Regions from separate parts of the Desemzia sp. C1 genome, predicted to be linked through region 2. Evidence: predicted binding sites of a transcription regulator. Region 2 holds the regulator's gene; each other region holds the start of a gene.
The links. Region 2 encodes CtsR, which represses protease genes until heat stress. Its sites were predicted from a motif close to TTGGTCAAAAAAGGTCAAANA; they were not measured.

Region 1 (5,573 bases), 610 kb from region 2:
TTTCAGGACTTCTTCACCAAACACCGTTGACGAAATCGATTGAAGCAAGTTTTTACGATCTATAGTGTTACTTTTTTGAGCATCCCTATTCTTTAGATAGTCTAGAACCGTCTGACCTAATTCTTCGTCATACCGGTATGTTTTACCCAGCTTGCCGCTATAAATCAACATATCCGTATAAGGGCTAGACTTAGCTACAATGTTTGTTCCAGCAGCGATTGCTTCAATGTATGTCAGACCTTGAGATTCAGATGTAGAAGCATTAACATACAAATCCGAAGCTTGATAGTAAGCATTCACTTCATCTACATGGACTTCTCCAGTAAAACGAACGGATGGAGCGATGTTTAACGCCTCACTCAACTGCTCCAATTCACTACGAATAGGCCCATCGCCAACTACAATTAATTTAGCGGTCGGATATTCGCCTAACACAGTCGGAAAAGCTTTTAAGATAGCCTCTATATTTTTTTCATGCGCTAAACGACTCAAAGATAACAACACCAATTCATCTTCTTCAATAGCCAATTCTTCGCGAATATTTCGTGTTGATGGGGCTCTTAATTTTTCCAAATTGACACCTGTAGGGATCACTCGGATGTCTTGTTTTACGCCGTAGAACAACAATTTATTTTTGGCTTTTTCACTTGGAGCAATTACTCCAGCCGTTTGATTGCAAAAATATTTGGAAACGACTTTTACATGTGATGGACGCAAAACTTTCCCTTTAGCCACGTAATGCAGATAGTCTTCATACATCGTGTGATACGTGTGCACGCAAGGAATCCCCAGTTGCCGCGCTACGTATTTGCCAGTTAACCCCAAGCTAAATTCAGTATGCGTATGAACTAAATCAAGGCGCAACTCTTTGGATTTTTTCAATGCAGTCAACATGCCGCGAAAAGCCACACGTCTATCTTTAAAAGAAAAGAAAGGAATACTAGCAAATCGCACGATACCCGGTTCATATTTATCAGCTTTAGGATCTGTCGTTGTAAAAATCACTACTTCATGTCCATGAGCTTCCAATTCTTCCTTTAATGTTTGGATAGATGTCGCTACCCCACTGACTTGGGGGAAATACGAATCAGTGAAAATTCCTATTCTCATTTTTATTTTCACTCCTTTAATAAGATTATACGGATTTTCAGTAAAAAAAACAGTGCAATTAAAGTAAATATTTCATTTTCATTGTTTTTTTGATAGATTGCTCATCATAATCTTACCTTAACACAGATGGATAAAGAAATAATCCATCTTTAGCAGTAGAAAAAAGCACTTTATACAAAAAAACACTTGGTTTAGGAATCCCTAAACCAAGTGTTTTATAATTATTATCTTTATGGTTTTATTTTAGATATTCTTCAACTAAACCAACAACTTCTTCAGCAGTGTCGCATTCATTGATTGCTCTGTCTGCCAGTTCAGCCATTTTTGTTGAATCCAATGTTTTCATTAAGCTGCGTGTTTTTAACACACTTGATGCACTCATTGAGAACTCGTCTAAACCAAGACCTAATAATAACGGAACAGCTGTTTGATCTCCAGCCATCTCTCCACACATACCAGCCCATTTGCCTTCTTTATGCGCTGAATCAATAACATTCTTGATTCAGCGTAAAATTGAAGGATTGTAAGGTTGGTACAAGTAAGAAACGCGCTCATTCATACGGTCAGCAGCCATCGTATATTGAATCAAGTCATTCGTTCCAATACTAAAGAAATCTACTTCTTTAGCAAATTTGTCTGCAATTACAGCTGCAGCAGGAATTTCAATCATGATACCAACTTGGATAGAATCAGAAACTTCAACACCATCTTTGATCAAGTTTTCTTTTTCTTCCAATAAAATAGATTTAGCTTCACGGAATTCGCCTAAAGTAGCGATCATTGGGAACATGATACGCAAGTTACCATGAACTGATGCACGTAATAGAGCACGCAATTGTGTTCTGAACATGTCAGATTCATTTAAACTGATACGGATTGCACGATATCCCAAGAACGGGTTCATTTCATGAGGTAAATCTAAGTAAGGAAGTTCTTTATCCCCACCGATGTCCATTGTACGAACAACGACTGGTTTTTCTCCCATACTCTCTAACACTGTTTTGTAAGCTGTATATTGATCATCTTCCGTTGGGAAATCTGGTGAGTCCATATATAAGAATTCAGTACGGTACAAGCCAACTGCTTCAGCTCCATTGTTGTGAACTCCGTCTAAATCTTTAGGAGTACCAATGTTTGCAGCTAATTCAATGTGTTTCCCGTCGGCTGTTACAGTATCTTCTTCTTTTAATTTTTCCCACTCAGCTTTTTGATTTTCAAATTCTTCAGCTTTTACAGAGTAAGTGTTGATTGTGTCAGCATCTGGTTTAATGAATACTTGACCTTCTAAACCGTCAACAATAATTTCATCCCCATCTACTACACGACTTGTAATATCTTTTGAACCAACAATAGCTGGAATCTCAAGAGAACGAGCCATAATAGCAGAATGTGAAGTACGACCTCCGATATCAGTTACGAAAGCCTTAACGTATTTACGGTTTAATTGAGCAGTATCACTTGGTGTTAAATCATGTGCGATCACAATCACTTCTTCATCTATTGTTGAAGGACTAGGTAATTTCACACCTAATAAATGAGCTAAAACGCGTTTGCGAACATCTTTGATGTCAGCTGCTCGTTCTTGCATATATGGATTGTCTTCCATTCCTTCAAAGATAGAAATAAATGTATCAGTAGCTTCTTGAAGCGCACTCTCAGCATTTACTCTGTTGTCTTTGATGTTGCTTTCGACCGTTCCAATCAAATCAGGATCTGAAAGGACCATCAAATGCGCATCAAAAACTTGAGCTTCTTCTTCGCCTAAACTTTTCGCTGCATTCTCACGAATCAAGCTCAACTCTTCTTTAGCTTTAGCCAATGCATCAGTAATGCGTTGAATTTCACTATCTGAATCTTCAACTGATTTTTTGGTGAAAGTTAAATCCGGCTCGATAAGCATATAGGTTTTTGCAATAGCAATACCATCACTAGCTGCAATCCCTTTCAGTACGTCTACCATTATTCTGATAATCCTTCTTTCTTCATTGTTTCTGCGATTCCAGAAATTGCTTCAGCTTCGTCTGCTCCTTCAGCAGAAATCGTAACGTCTGCGCCTTGGCCAACACCTAAAGACATAACGCCCATGATTGATTTCAAGTTTACAGATTTACCTTTGTATTCAAGGTTGATATCTGAGTTGTATTTGCTTGCTGATTGTACTAATAATGTAGCTGGACGTGCATGGATTCCTGTTTCAGCTACGATATGAAATTCGCGTTTTTCCATAATGGTTATTCCCCTTTATTTCAAATATTTTTTTATTTAGAGTCAGTTTCATCTATAATACTGTTAAACAGTAAAAGACATAGTTAAAAATAACCCTTTCAAAAATTAGATTACCATTTTTTCAATCATTTCACAACTCTTTTTACATTGTAAACGCTAAATCGAAGATAAATTTAATCTATTCTCTCGGTTTACGTCTATAGACAACGTTTCCACCTAATCCAGCTTCACCTATAACGTTATTTTTTTCTGGATGCTGATTCCACGCTTCTAAAAAAATCATGAACTCATCTTTTGGAATAATGATTTCTTCCACTTCCCCATTACTTAATGCAAAAAGTTTTTGCTGCATTTCTTCTTTAGTCAACTTAACCACCTCGTTTTTCTGTTGGGTCTAGTGTATCACTTTCATAAAATAGAAAATAGTTGTATCTTAGCTTTGTAAATAAAAACTTATTTATGCAACAGACGTCTAATTTTTACGAGAAAAAAACTTGAAAGTCAGGAATGGTCAGTGTATAATAAATTCATAAAGGTCAGACAAAGTCAAATTCATGTCTGACTGATGAATCAATCTTTGAAAGGTTGTGTAAATTATGTTATGTCAAAATTGTCACCAAAACGAAGCTACTATTCATTTGTATACTAGTATGAACGGCCAAAAAGGTCAATTAGATCTATGTCAAAACTGTTACCAAGAATTGAAAAATGCACAAGCTCGAGGAATGGGAAATAACCGCCCACCTCAAAATCCTTTTGGGTTTGGAAATTTAGATGATTTATTCCGTTCTATGCAAGGCGGAGCAAGAGAATATCCTAATTCTGATGTCCCTCCTACTCAAACCGGTGGCGGCAGAGGCAATCAGCCTCCAACCAGAAGAAAATCTGGTTTACTGGGAGAGTACGGTACTAACTTGACCGACTTAGCAAAATCAGGAGCCATTGACCCAGTTATCGGTAGAGACCAAGAAATCGAACGAGTATTAGAAATCTTGAACCGCCGTACAAAAAATAATCCTGTTTTGATCGGTGATCCCGGTGTTGGGAAAACTGCTGTTGTAGAAGGTTTAGCACAAAAAATCGTAGACGGAGACGTTCCTCAAAAATTGATGAACAAAGAAGTCATCCGCTTAGACGTTGCTTCATTAGTTCAAGGAACGGGTATTCGTGGTCAATTTGAAGAGCGCATGCAACAATTGATGAATGAATTGAAGCAAAATAATAATATAATCTTGTTTATTGATGAGATTCATGAAATCGTGGGCGCAGGTAGTGCAGACGGCAGTATGGATGCAGGTAATATTTTAAAACCTGCCCTAGCACGTGGCGAACTTCAATTAGTTGGTGCTACTACACTAAGAGAATACCGTTCAATCGAAAAAGATGGTGCATTAGAACGTCGTTTACAACCTGTACGTGTAGATGAACCCACCCTTGATGAGACTTTTAGTATCTTAAAAGGGATTCAAAAGAAATACGAAGAATATCATCAAGTAAAATATACAGACGAAGCTATACGAAGTGCGATCAACTTATCTGATCGTTATATCCAAGATCGGTTCTTGCCGGATAAAGCAATTGATTTGTTAGATGAATCAGGCTCTAAGAAGAACCTGACTATCCAAACCATTGATCCGCAGATCATAGAAGAAAAAATCGCTGAGGCTGCTCAAGAAAAACAAGCTGCTCTGCAAAATGAAGACTATGAAAAAGCTGCATTTTATAGAGACCAAGCTGCTAAATACGCAGCTATGCGAGATCAACAACAACCCGATTCAGAAAAACCGGTCGTTACTGAGCAAGATATGATCAATATCATTGAATTAAAAACAAATATCCCTGTTGGAGATCTAAAAGAAAAAGAACAAGCTCAATTGCGCAACTTAGATACTGACTTGAAAAAACATGTCATAGGTCAAGATGCTGCTATTGAAAAAATTGCTAAAGCTATCCGCAGAAACCGCGTTGGTTTCAATAAAAAAGGCAGACCTATTGGTTCATTCTTGTTTATCGGACCAACTGGTGTCGGAAAAACAGAATTAGCTAAGCAATTAGCATTTGAATTATTCGGCAGTAAAGATTCGTATGTACGTTTTGACATGAGTGAATACATGGAAAAACACAGTGTCTCTAAATTGATCGGTTCTCCTCCAGGATATGTTGGTTACGAAGAAGCTGGTCAATTAACTGAAAAAGTTCGTCGTAACCCATACAGCATTTTGTTGTTGGATGAGATT
Region 2 (5,573 bases):
CTCAACGAGAGACTCGGTGAAATTATAGTACCTGTGAAGATGCAGGTTACCCGCGACAGGACGGAAAGACCCCATGGAGCTTTACTGCAGTTTGATATTGAGTGTCTGTACAGCTTGTACAGGATAGGTAGGAGCTATTGAAGCCAGGACGCCAGTCTTGGTGGAGGCATTGGTGGGATACTACCCTTGCTGTATGGCCACTCTAACCCTCGACCATGATCTGGTCGGGAGACAGTGTCAGACGGGCAGTTTGACTGGGGCGGTCGCCTCCTAAAATGTAACGGAGGCGCCCAAAGGTTCCCTCAGAATGGTTGGAAATCATTCGTAGAGTGTAAAGGCAGAAGGGAGCTTGACTGCGAGACCTACAAGTCGAGCAGGGACGAAAGTCGGGCTTAGTGATCCGGTGGTTCCGCATGGAAGGGCCATCGCTCAACGGATAAAAGCTACCCTGGGGATAACAGGCTTATCTCCCCCAAGAGTCCACATCGACGGGGAGGTTTGGCACCTCGATGTCGGCTCATCGCATCCTGGGGCTGTAGTCGGTCCCAAGGGTTGGGCTGTTCGCCCATTAAAGCGGTACGCGAGCTGGGTTCAGAACGTCGTGAGACAGTTCGGTCCCTATCCGTCGCGGGCGTAGGAAATTTGAGAGGAGCTGTCCTTAGTACGAGAGGACCGGGATGGACACACCGCTGGTGTACCAGTTGTTCTGCCAAGAGCATCGCTGGGTAGCTATGTGTGGAAGGGATAAACGCTGAAAGCATCTAAGCGTGAAGCCCCCCTCAAGATGAGATTTCCCATCACGTAAGTGAGTAAGACCCCTGAGAGATGATCAGGTAGATAGGTTGGAAGTGGAAGTCTAGTGATAGGCGGAGCGGACCAATACTAATCGGTCGAGGACTTAACCAAGATTTTAGGTGGATTCAACGGATCCGAACAAATGTGATAGTAGACAAATCCAGTTTTGAGAGCGCAAGGTTCTCATATGTGTGGTGATGATGGCAAGAAGGTCACACCTGTTCCCATGCCGAACACAGAAGTTAAGCTTCTTAGCGCCGAAGGTAGTGAGGGGTTTCCCCTTGTGAGACTAGGACGTTGCCACGCATAGTTTTTTTGGAGGTTTAGCTCAGTTGGGAGAGCATCTGCCTTACAAGCAGAGGGTCAGCGGTTCGAGCCCGTTAACCTCCACCATGAGTCATTAGCTCAGTTGGTAGAGCATCTGACTTTTAATCAGAGGGTCGCAGGTTCGAATCCTGCATGACTCATACTAGTTGTATTCATATGACTAGTATGTTTATCTATTGCCAAATTAAATATTATGCGGGTGTGGCGGAATTGGCAGACGCACTAGATTTAGGATCTAGCGCCGCGAGGCGTGGGGGTTCAAGTCCCTTCACCCGCATCATTACTTTTTTGAATGGCAATATTACTTGCCGGCTTAGCTCAGTTGGTAGAGCATCTGATTTGTAATCAGAGGGTCGAGGGTTCAAATCCTTTAGCCGGCATCATTTGCGGAAGTAGTTCAGTGGTAGAACATCACCTTGCCAAGGTGGGGGTCGCGGGTTCGAATCCCGTCTTCCGCTTTCTAGTTTATCTAGATACTGAACGTAAATCTTCTGAATCTTGTTCTTTATTGCCGGGGTGGCGGAACAGGTAGACGCACAGGACTTAAAATCCTGCGGATAGTGATATCCGTGCCGGTTCGATTCCGGCCCTCGGCACCATTTATTTTGTACCCATAGCTCAATTGGATAGAGTACTTGACTACGAATCAAGCGGTTGCAGGTTCGACTCCTGCTGGGTACATTTCTTTTATAGAGACTTATAGAAGCGCACATACATACGGGAATTAGCTCAGCTTGGTAGAGCACTTGGTTTGGGACCAAGGGGTCGCAGGTTCGAATCCTGTATTCCCGATAATAGAAGCATTGTTTAAAGTGAGTGGATTCCTATCCAGCTCACTTTTTTTGTCGATTTTTGTTAGAAATGAAATTATATAGGTGTTTATTGTGTAAGAAGTTTCGTTCAGCTATTATGAGAGTTAAAAATAAGGATTCTTTAAGGGAGTGAGAGAAAAATGACGGTTCTTAAAGTAAATGAACAACTATGGCATTCTGGTATTGTTAGAACGATAGAAGTAGGCGGACTTAGTAAAGCAGATTTAATGGATAAGCTGCAGGAGAAGAATGTATTTTTCAATGATTTAGGTAAGCAATTATTATTGGATGAACGAATGAGTGTTTCTAAAGAAGTGTATTTGTTAAAAACTATTGAATTGACTGTTGGAGACCTTGGTTTCATAGAAGGAGCTGTCCTGCCGGATATTTATGCTCGAGCCATAGAGAATGGATTGTCTCTTTGTCCAGTAGAAACGGGACCATATTTGAGATTAGCCTATTTAGATCAACTAGAAGGTTATACGGGTAAACCCGTTTATGAAAAACAGGCTCCATATGGCTCAATTACGATCGCTTCAGAAAAAATCGATGAAGAGGAGGATTTTCCTCAAGGTTTTTACATTAGAAAAATAGAAGGCAACCTTTGGCTGAGAGGTTATGTTGCAGATGACCTTCATATATGGAATCCAAATGACAGATTTTTATTTTACTGCTTTAATCAGTGATGAAGCTCTCAAAATGGCTCAACAGCAACTTTTCATAAGTGGAGCTTTTCAAATCAGGTTTTTTCCAGTATAATATTAGTCAGGATTAGTCAAAGGTTATCGAGGGTAATAAGCGAAGATCAGCGACTAAATGAGATGGTCTTTTTTTGAAGACTAAAAGAAAAGGAGGGTTATTAAAAATCAGGTATTGGAATGTATTGAAAAACAGTGTATGATACTAAAACACCAAGGACCTATTTTTAATAACAACAACGCATGGAAAATAAAAATATGTCAGATATCATTGAATCTTATTTGAAAAAAGTGTTAGGACAATCAGATCAAGTGGAAATCAGAAGAAGCGAAATGGCTGATTTATTTAACTGTGTTCCTTCTCAAATAAATTATGTGATCAATACTCGATTTACGGTGCAAAAAGGTTATTTAGTGGAAAGCAAACGTGGCGGCGGTGGATACATCCGGATCATAAAAGTTAAATTGTTGGACGAATCTGAGATGTTAGATACAATAATAGAAATAGTCGGAAACAGTATTTCTCAAAATGATGCTTTTTCGATCGTGCAAAAGTTGTATGAAGATGATTTTTTAAATAAAAGAGAAGCCGTATTAATAATGGCTGCTATGGACAAAGTCGTATTAGGATTAGATAATAAAACGGCTAAAGAGGTAAGAGCACGTATCTTAAAATCTTGCCTGAACAATTTGAGGTATGAATAACGAAAAGTCGGAGGCGAGAACATGAATGAATTATTTACAGAAAAAGCAAAAACAGTACTAGGTATTGCTCAAGAAGAGGCTAAGGCTTTTCGTCACCATTCTGTTGGAACTGAGCACATTTTACTAGGGATTGTAAAAGAAACAGAAGGTATCGCTGGGAAAACTCTTCGTCAGTTCACCATCACAGAACAGGATGTTCGTGAAGAGATTGAACATTTTACCGGATATGGAACCATGAAATACATTTCAAAAGAAGCTGTCTTACCTTATTCACCTAGAGCAAAACAAGCGATTACGTTTGCTACAGATGAATCTAGACGCATGGGGTCTTCTTTGGTCGGAACGGAGCATTTGCTATTAGGGTTGTTGCGCGAAGAAGATATTCTATCAGCTAAAATATTGGGCAACTTAGATGTAAGTTTGAATAAAGCTCGCCAAGTGATCTTCAAAAAGATCGGACAAGACCAAATGAAGAATACGAAAAGCAAACGTCCAAGATCAGCTGCTAAGCCATCTTCTGCCGGAACACCGACATTGGATTCATTAGCGCGAGATTTGACTGCTCAAGCCAAAGACGGAAAAATGGATCCTGTTGTTGGCCGCAGTAAAGAAGTTAAGCGAATCGTCCAAATTTTAAGCCGCAGAACTAAAAACAATCCAGTTTTAGTTGGAGAACCTGGTGTGGGTAAAACTGCTATAGCTGAAGGATTAGCTCAAAAAATCATTTCAGGAGAAGTACCGGGTACATTAGCAAACAAACGTCTGATGATGTTGGACATGGGTTCTTTAGTTGCCGGAACGAAGTATCGTGGGGAATTTGAAGAGCGAATGAAAAAAATCATCGAGGAAATTTATCAAGATGGCGAAGTAATCCTGTTTATTGATGAGTTGCATACACTAATTGGTGCAGGAGGAGCAGAAGGAGCAATTGATGCTTCTAACATCCTAAAACCAGCTCTAGCACGTGGAGAATTGCAAACTATCGGTGCTACGACTTTAGATGAGTACCAAAAACACATCGAAAAAGATGCTGCTTTAGAAAGACGATTTGCTCCAATCCATATTGATCCTCCGAATGGAGAAGAAACAGAAGAGATCTTATATGGTCTGCGTTCTCGCTATGAAGATCATCACGGTGTGAAAATCACAGATGAAGCAGTCAAAGCTGCGGTCAAATTGTCAACTCGTTACATTACTTCTAGACAATTGCCTGATAAGGCGATTGATTTGGTTGATGAAGCTGCTTCTAAAGTACGAATCGACGTAACTGGTAAACCAACACCAATAGCCGTTGCTGTTGAAGAACTGGATGCATTGGTTGAAGCGAAAGAAGAAGCCATTCAAAATCAAGATTTTGAAGAAGCTGGCGAAATCAGAACACGCGAAATGAAGCAACGTAAAAAAGTCGATGCTTTAATGAAAAAACAACAACAAAAAGAAACACCAACTGAATTAGAAGTTACTGAACATGATATTGCTGAAGTAGTAGCCTTATGGACAAGTATCCCAGTTCAACAAATGGAACAAAAAGAATCTGATCGTTTATTGAAAATGGAAGATGTATTGCATAAACGAGTGATTGGCCAAGAAGATGCGGTCAAAGCTGTTTCTAGAGCGATACGCCGTGCAAGAAGCGGGTTGAAAGATCCGAACCGCCCAATTGGTTCATTTATGTTCTTAGGGCCTACAGGGGTTGGTAAAACCGAATTAGCGAAAGCGTTGAGTGAAGCTATGTTTGGAAATGAAGAAGCGTTGATTCGTGTCGACATGTCTGAATATATGGAAAAATTCAGTACGAGTCGTTTAGTGGGATCACCTCCAGGTTATGTAGGGTACGATGAAGGTGGACAATTGACTGAAAAAGTTCGTCAAAAACCGTATTCTGTTATCCTATTGGATGAGGTAGAAAAAGCCCATCCTGATGTGTTCAATATTTTACTTCAAGTTTTGGATGATGGACATTTGACAGATGGAAAAGGGCGTAAAGTAGATTTCAAAAATACGATTATGATCATGACTTCCAACTTGGGAGCAACTGCTTTACGTGATGAGAAATCAGTCGGTTTTTCATTGGAAGATAAAAAGCAAGACCACAAAACAATGGAAAAACGCATCATGGAAGAATTGAAAAATTCATTCCGTCCAGAATTCTTAAACCGTTTAGATGAAACGATCGTATTCCATTCATTAGAAAAAGAAGAATTGAATGAAATCGTGAAATTAATGTCTCGCACAA
Region 3 (5,573 bases), 240 kb from region 2:
GAAGTTCTAGTCAATTAAGTGGATAAACAACAAAAAGATTCCCAGCAGTCTTCTGCTGAGGAATCTTTTTGTTTAGGCATATCGTTTTCGATTGGTGGATGAAGGAATGGACAAAGCTTCCCTGTATTTGGTGACTGTTCTTCTAGAAATCTGTATCCCTTCATCTTCCAACAAAGTGGCTATTTTCTGATCAGATAAGGGTTTTAATTTGTTTTCTTCTGCAATAAGGTCTTTTATTCGATGTTTCACTCCGTCAGATGAAACATCTTGAGAATTTGCTTGAATGGAATCATTGTCGGACAAACGTTTCAATCCTGTCGTAAAGAAGGACTTCAATTCGTATGTGCCGAAATCGGTTTGAATGAATTTATCATTTACAGATCTGCTGACAGTAGATTCATGTATGTCTAAGAGCTGTGCAATTTCCTTTAATGTCATTGGAGTCAAAGGGCGGGAATCTTGTAAAAAGAATTCCTTTTGCTGCTCAACTATAGCTGTTCCGACACGGATAATTGTTTCTTCTCTTTGTTGCAAGCTCTGCTGAATCCAATCGTATTCTGCATATTTTTCTTGAATAAACTTTTTGACATCTTTATCTTCAACCGAAAGCATGTCTTGGTAATAATCAGTTTGAAATTTGATTACTGGCAACCCAGTTTTTGCTGATTTCACCATAAGCTCATCATTTACTAATGTTACGATCAGGTCAGGACGAACGAAGTGTTCATCTTCAGTTGAATAAACAGCTCCAGGGTGAGCCGTCAAGCTTTGTACATAGTCGGCTACTTCTTGCACTGCAGATACCGGGATACCATATTTTTTAGCTAAAGGTTCCCATTTGCGAGAGCTGAACAAATCAAATGATTCTTCTAAAATAAGATAGGCCAAGTTTGGTGCTTCATCATCTCGTTCTGTTTGAAGCATCAAACATTCTTGCAGGTTTCTTGCACCCACACCAGCAGGTTCAAGTTGTTGAAGGAGTGTTAACGCATCAATCAACTGAATTTCTTCAGCTTCTGTTTGTTGTTTAGCTTCTTCTAGGGAAATCGTCATGTACCCGTTTTTGTCTAAATGATTAGCCAGCCACAGCACTAATTCTCTCAAGTAAGTATCTCTCATGGTTAAATGAATTTGTTCAATTACATAAGAAAACAAAGACATTTGGCCTCCAGCTAGATGATCGATGGGATTGTAACTCGCATAAGCACTTGATGACGAGTAAGAGTTTTTAAAAGAGTTGTCTGCAGTAGGTCGTTTGACTTTGATTTCAATCAAAGGGTTGCCTAAAGCTTTTTGTTTTAGGAAAAGGACCAAGTCTTCTTGGTTCATATTCAGCATCTGGATAGACTGCTGCAATTGTTGAGTCATAGCCAGCTTTTGAACTTGTTTCTGTTGTTGGGTATAATGTTGCTCAAAATTCATGTCCATCCTCCTTGAAACGGTTTCATATCCTTCGATATCATACCACATTCTGCTAAGAGCATTAACGAGTTTTAAGAAAATCCCGTAAGGAATGTGACGATTATTTGAAAGCTGCCTTATCCAATCGTAGAATACAGATTGGTTTTATTCTTTAAAAGATAATCTTTAGCTTGTTTTTTTAGGTATTATTAGATAAACTAAAATAGTTGTCATCCTACGTCCCCTTAGTGTAATGGATATCACGTAAGATTCCGGTTCTTGAGATGGGGGTTCGATTCCCTCAGGGGGCATTGCAAAAAACAGAAGGTCAAAAAAAGTTTTATGAGAGAAGCTGGTCCGTTGTGGCTGGCTTTTTTGCTTTTAGGTGAAAAAGAATAATAAAAAAAGTTTGACCTTTATTGACCATTGGAGTAGAATAAACCTATAGAAAACTCATTCAAATGATTCTTGAGAATGAGTGTGATACAATCTTATGGAAACACATTAGAGGAGGAATACTTCATGAACTTAGTACCTACAGTTATTGAACAATCATCAAGAGGAGAACGTGCTTATGATATTTATTCACGTTTATTAAAAGACCGTATTATCATGTTGAGCGGCCCGATAGATGACAACGTAGCAAATTCAGTTATTGCTCAGTTGCTCTTTTTAGATGCTCAAGATCCAGAAAAAGATATCTACATTTACATCAACTCTCCAGGTGGTAGCGTAACAGCAGGTTTTGCTATTTACGATACCATGAACTTTATTAAAGCTGATGTTCAAACAATCGCAATGGGAATGGCTGCTTCAATGGGTAGTTTCTTATTAGCTGCAGGAGCAAAAGGCAAACGTTTTGCTTTGCCAAACGCAGAAATTATGATTCACCAACCATTAGGTGGAGCACAAGGGCAAGCAACTGAAATCGAGATCGCTGCTCGTCACATTTTGAAAACACGTGAACGCTTAAACAAAATCTTGTCTGATAGAACTGGACAACCGATCGAAGTTATCGAACGCGACACAGACCGTGATAACTACATGTCTGCTCAAGATGCAAAAGAGTATGGCTTGATCGATGAAGTAATGGAAAACAACACTGAGTTACCCAATAAATAGTTTTTTTGCAAAAGACTTCCTGTTTAAAGTAGGGAGTCTTTTGCTTCTATAAAAGACTCATAGCAAAAGACTCACAGCGTAACGGTGGGAGTCATCTTAAACGACATTGGTTTTCAATTGAAGAAATAGAAGGTATACTAATAACTAACATTAAGAGGAGGTACGATATGGATACGAGTAATATGAATGCAGATAAAGTAAATGTAACCTATGGTTTTAAAATTGGACCGGAAAGTGCGCCTGTTAAAGTCATTGAATTTATTAACTTGGCTTGCCCGTACTGTAAGAAATGGTACTTTGATACCAAAGATCTATTAAATGAGTACGTACAAGAAGGAAAAGTTCAACGCGTCATCAAACTTTTTGATAAAGAAAAACCAAGTTTAAAAAGAGGGAATGTCCTTCATCATCATTTGGATTACAAGAAACCAGAAGAAGCTTTGATGGAGATCGATTACTTATTAGCGCATCAAAATGAGTGGGGAATGTTGAAAAGTCATGAGGAGATTGCTGAATATGCGGTCGAAAAGCGTGGATTGACTCATCAACCGAACGAGATTGAGATCAATGGCATCCTCAATGAAACTAAAGAAGCAAATGTCTTTTTTGTTCCTTCTGTCTTTATTGGAGAAAATATTTTTGATGAGAATATTTCTCTAGAAGAACTGAAAACTATCATTGATTCCGAATACGAGAAAAATAAATAGTATGAGTCCTGGTCGTTGTTTGGTAACAACTTTGACAAAAAGTAAGAGAGAGTTTAATTTTTCAAAAGCTTTTTTTGTAAAGATCAACTCTCTCAGTAATGCTTTTTGACAAGATTTTGCCATAGATGAAAAAGTGAACTCATTTACACAACGAAAACTGATGAATTAATAGGTTGCATGTTGGGGCTAGAATTGGTAGAATAGATGCTGTAAGAGATCAAACAGGCTTTAAAGTTCTGTGAAAATGTAGAAATAAGCGTATGATTTGAAATCAATTGTCTTTTTCCATTTTAATCTCTTTGTTTTTTTCGACAACGAGGGTCGCTAAACGGCTGACGTGGACAAAAAACGACCCAGTAAGAAAGAGGTGGCTCATGGAAGAGGTTCTGTCTGTGATAGAAAAAGTAGCTCCTGACGTAATGGACACTCTGAAAGAGAGACACCAAATTTTAAGGAACATCTATTTGTTAGGACCAATTGGAAGACGCATCTTAGCAGATAAAATAGGTATTTCAGAAAGAAGCTTGCGAACAGAAGTAGATGTTTTAAAAAAACAGCATCTAGTCCATTCAACTAAATCCGGTATGTTGTTGACGCCCTTGGGAGAAGAAGTCTATCGTTCTTTTGACCAATTGATGGGACAACAATTAGGTATGGGGAATCGCGAGAAAAATCTAGCTGCCTGTTTCCAAATCGAGCAATGCATCATTGTTCCTGGAAACTTGGACAAACAATCCAGAGTCATTACTGATTTAAGCAGAGCGACTTATGAAACGTTGGATTTTTTGCTTCCGGATGGAAAAAATATCATTGCTGTCATGGGTGGTACAACGATGGCTGCAGTAGCCAATCGCTTTGATGAAAATCTGTCAAGGAACCGTGAATTGTTTTTCGTTCCGGCTCGAGGCGGTTTAGGAGAGTCTGTTGAAATACAAGCAAACTCTATTAGTGCTAAATTAGCTGAGGCAACTGGCGGAAAGAATCAAGCATTGTACGTACCAGAACAAGTAGGAAAAGAGACATATGGCTTTTTGTTAAAAGAACCCAGCGTGAAAAAAACGTTAGATTTGATAAAAAAAGCAAATTGTGTAATCTATAGTATAGGAGACGCAAGTCATATGGCACAGCGACGAGGACTTGATAATGAGATACTCGCGCTGCTTGAAGATAATGCTGCGGTTGCAGAGTCTTTCGGAGAGTTTTACAATGCAGAAGGTGAAGTGGTGTATAAAATCCCGCGCATCGGTATGCAATCCAGTAAGTTGACAACGATACCTAGTGTCATTATTGTTGCTGCCGGAGAATCGAAAGCAGAAGCGATCAAAGCTTATATGAAAAACGCACCGTCTCAAACGTGGTTGATCACGGATGAAGGTGCCGCTAACCAGATTTTAAAAGGGATAACCCTTTAAAATAAATAAATTTTCGATTTTCTAAAGGAGGAAATCTAGTTATGTCAGTAAAAGTAGGTATTAATGGTTTCGGACGTATTGGTCGTCTAGCATTCCGTCGTATTCAAGAATTAGAAGGTATTGAAGTGGTTGCGGTTAACGACTTAACAGATCCAAAAATGTTAGCTCACTTATTAAAATATGATACAACTCAAGGACGTTTCAATGGAGACGTTGAGGTTAAAGATGGTGCATTTACAGTTAACGGTAAAGACGTTAAAGTATTAAGCAACCGTAACCCAGAAGAACTTCCATGGGGAGAACTTGGAGTTGAAATCGTATTAGAATGTACTGGTTTCTTCACTACTCAAGAAAAAGCTGAATTACACATTAAAGCAGGAGCTAAAAAAGTTGTTATCTCTGCACCAGCAACTGGTGACATGAAAACAATCGTTTACAATGTAAACCACGAAACTCTTGACGGTTCTGAAACAGTTATTTCAGGTGCTTCTTGTACTACTAACTGTTTAGCTCCTATGGCTCAAGTACTAAATGACAAATTTGGTATTGAATTAGGATTAATGACAACTATCCACGCTTACACAGGTGACCAAAATACATTAGATGCTCCACATCCAAAAGGCGACTTCCGTCGTGCTCGTGCTGCAGCAGCTAACATTATCCCTAATACAACTGGTGCTGCTAAAGCAATCGGTGAAGTATTACCAGAATTAAAAGGTAAATTAGATGGAGCTGCACAACGTGTTCCTGTTGCTGCTGGTTCTTTAACTGAATTACAATCTGTATTAAAAACTAAAGTTACTGCTGAAGAAGTAGACGCAGCAATGAAAGCAGCAGCTAACGAATCTTACGGATATACTGAAGATGCAATCGTTTCTTCTGATATCTTAGGAATGTCATATGGTTCATTATACGATGCAACTCAAACAAA

Region 1: the regulator CtsR is predicted to act here: its motif matches at 3,869-3,889, upstream of LMF32_RS10180 (ATP-dependent Clp protease ATP-binding subunit).
Region 3: the regulator CtsR is predicted to act here: its motif matches at 1,808-1,828, upstream of clpP (ATP-dependent Clp endopeptidase proteolytic subunit ClpP).

The regions. Positions count from the first base shown of each region.
Region 1 covers NZ_JAJIZP010000003.1:2,011,214-2,016,786, reverse strand. The annotation lists gene LMF32_RS10200 (glycosyltransferase family 4 protein) at 1-1,110, opposite strand, end outside; partial or broken gene ptsP (phosphoenolpyruvate--protein phosphotransferase) at 1,349-3,070, opposite strand; gene LMF32_RS10190 (phosphocarrier protein HPr) at 3,070-3,336, opposite strand; gene LMF32_RS10185 (hypothetical protein) at 3,515-3,703, opposite strand; gene LMF32_RS10180 (ATP-dependent Clp protease ATP-binding subunit) at 3,933-5,573, shown strand, end outside.
Region 2 covers NZ_JAJIZP010000003.1:1,402,652-1,408,224, forward strand. The annotation lists rRNA gene LMF32_RS07155 (23S ribosomal RNA) at 1-906, shown strand, start outside; rRNA gene rrf (5S ribosomal RNA) at 986-1,101, shown strand; tRNA gene LMF32_RS07165 (tRNA-Val) at 1,113-1,188, shown strand; tRNA gene LMF32_RS07170 (tRNA-Lys) at 1,190-1,262, shown strand; tRNA gene LMF32_RS07175 (tRNA-Leu) at 1,318-1,399, shown strand; tRNA gene LMF32_RS07180 (tRNA-Thr) at 1,430-1,502, shown strand; tRNA gene LMF32_RS07185 (tRNA-Gly) at 1,509-1,580, shown strand; tRNA gene LMF32_RS07190 (tRNA-Leu) at 1,633-1,721, shown strand; tRNA gene LMF32_RS07195 (tRNA-Arg) at 1,730-1,803, shown strand; tRNA gene LMF32_RS07200 (tRNA-Pro) at 1,841-1,914, shown strand; gene LMF32_RS07205 (hypothetical protein) at 2,075-2,620, shown strand; gene LMF32_RS07210 (CtsR family transcriptional regulator) at 2,876-3,337, shown strand; gene LMF32_RS07215 (ATP-dependent Clp protease ATP-binding subunit) at 3,359-5,573, shown strand, end outside.
Region 3 covers NZ_JAJIZP010000003.1:1,644,360-1,649,932, forward strand. The annotation lists gene whiA (DNA-binding protein WhiA) at 1-18, shown strand, start outside; gene rpoN (RNA polymerase factor sigma-54) at 73-1,422, opposite strand; tRNA gene LMF32_RS08385 (tRNA-Arg) at 1,641-1,712, shown strand; gene clpP (ATP-dependent Clp endopeptidase proteolytic subunit ClpP) at 1,924-2,523, shown strand; gene LMF32_RS08395 (thioredoxin domain-containing protein) at 2,691-3,230, shown strand; gene LMF32_RS08400 (sugar-binding domain-containing protein) at 3,605-4,642, shown strand; gene gap (type I glyceraldehyde-3-phosphate dehydrogenase) at 4,684-5,573, shown strand, end outside.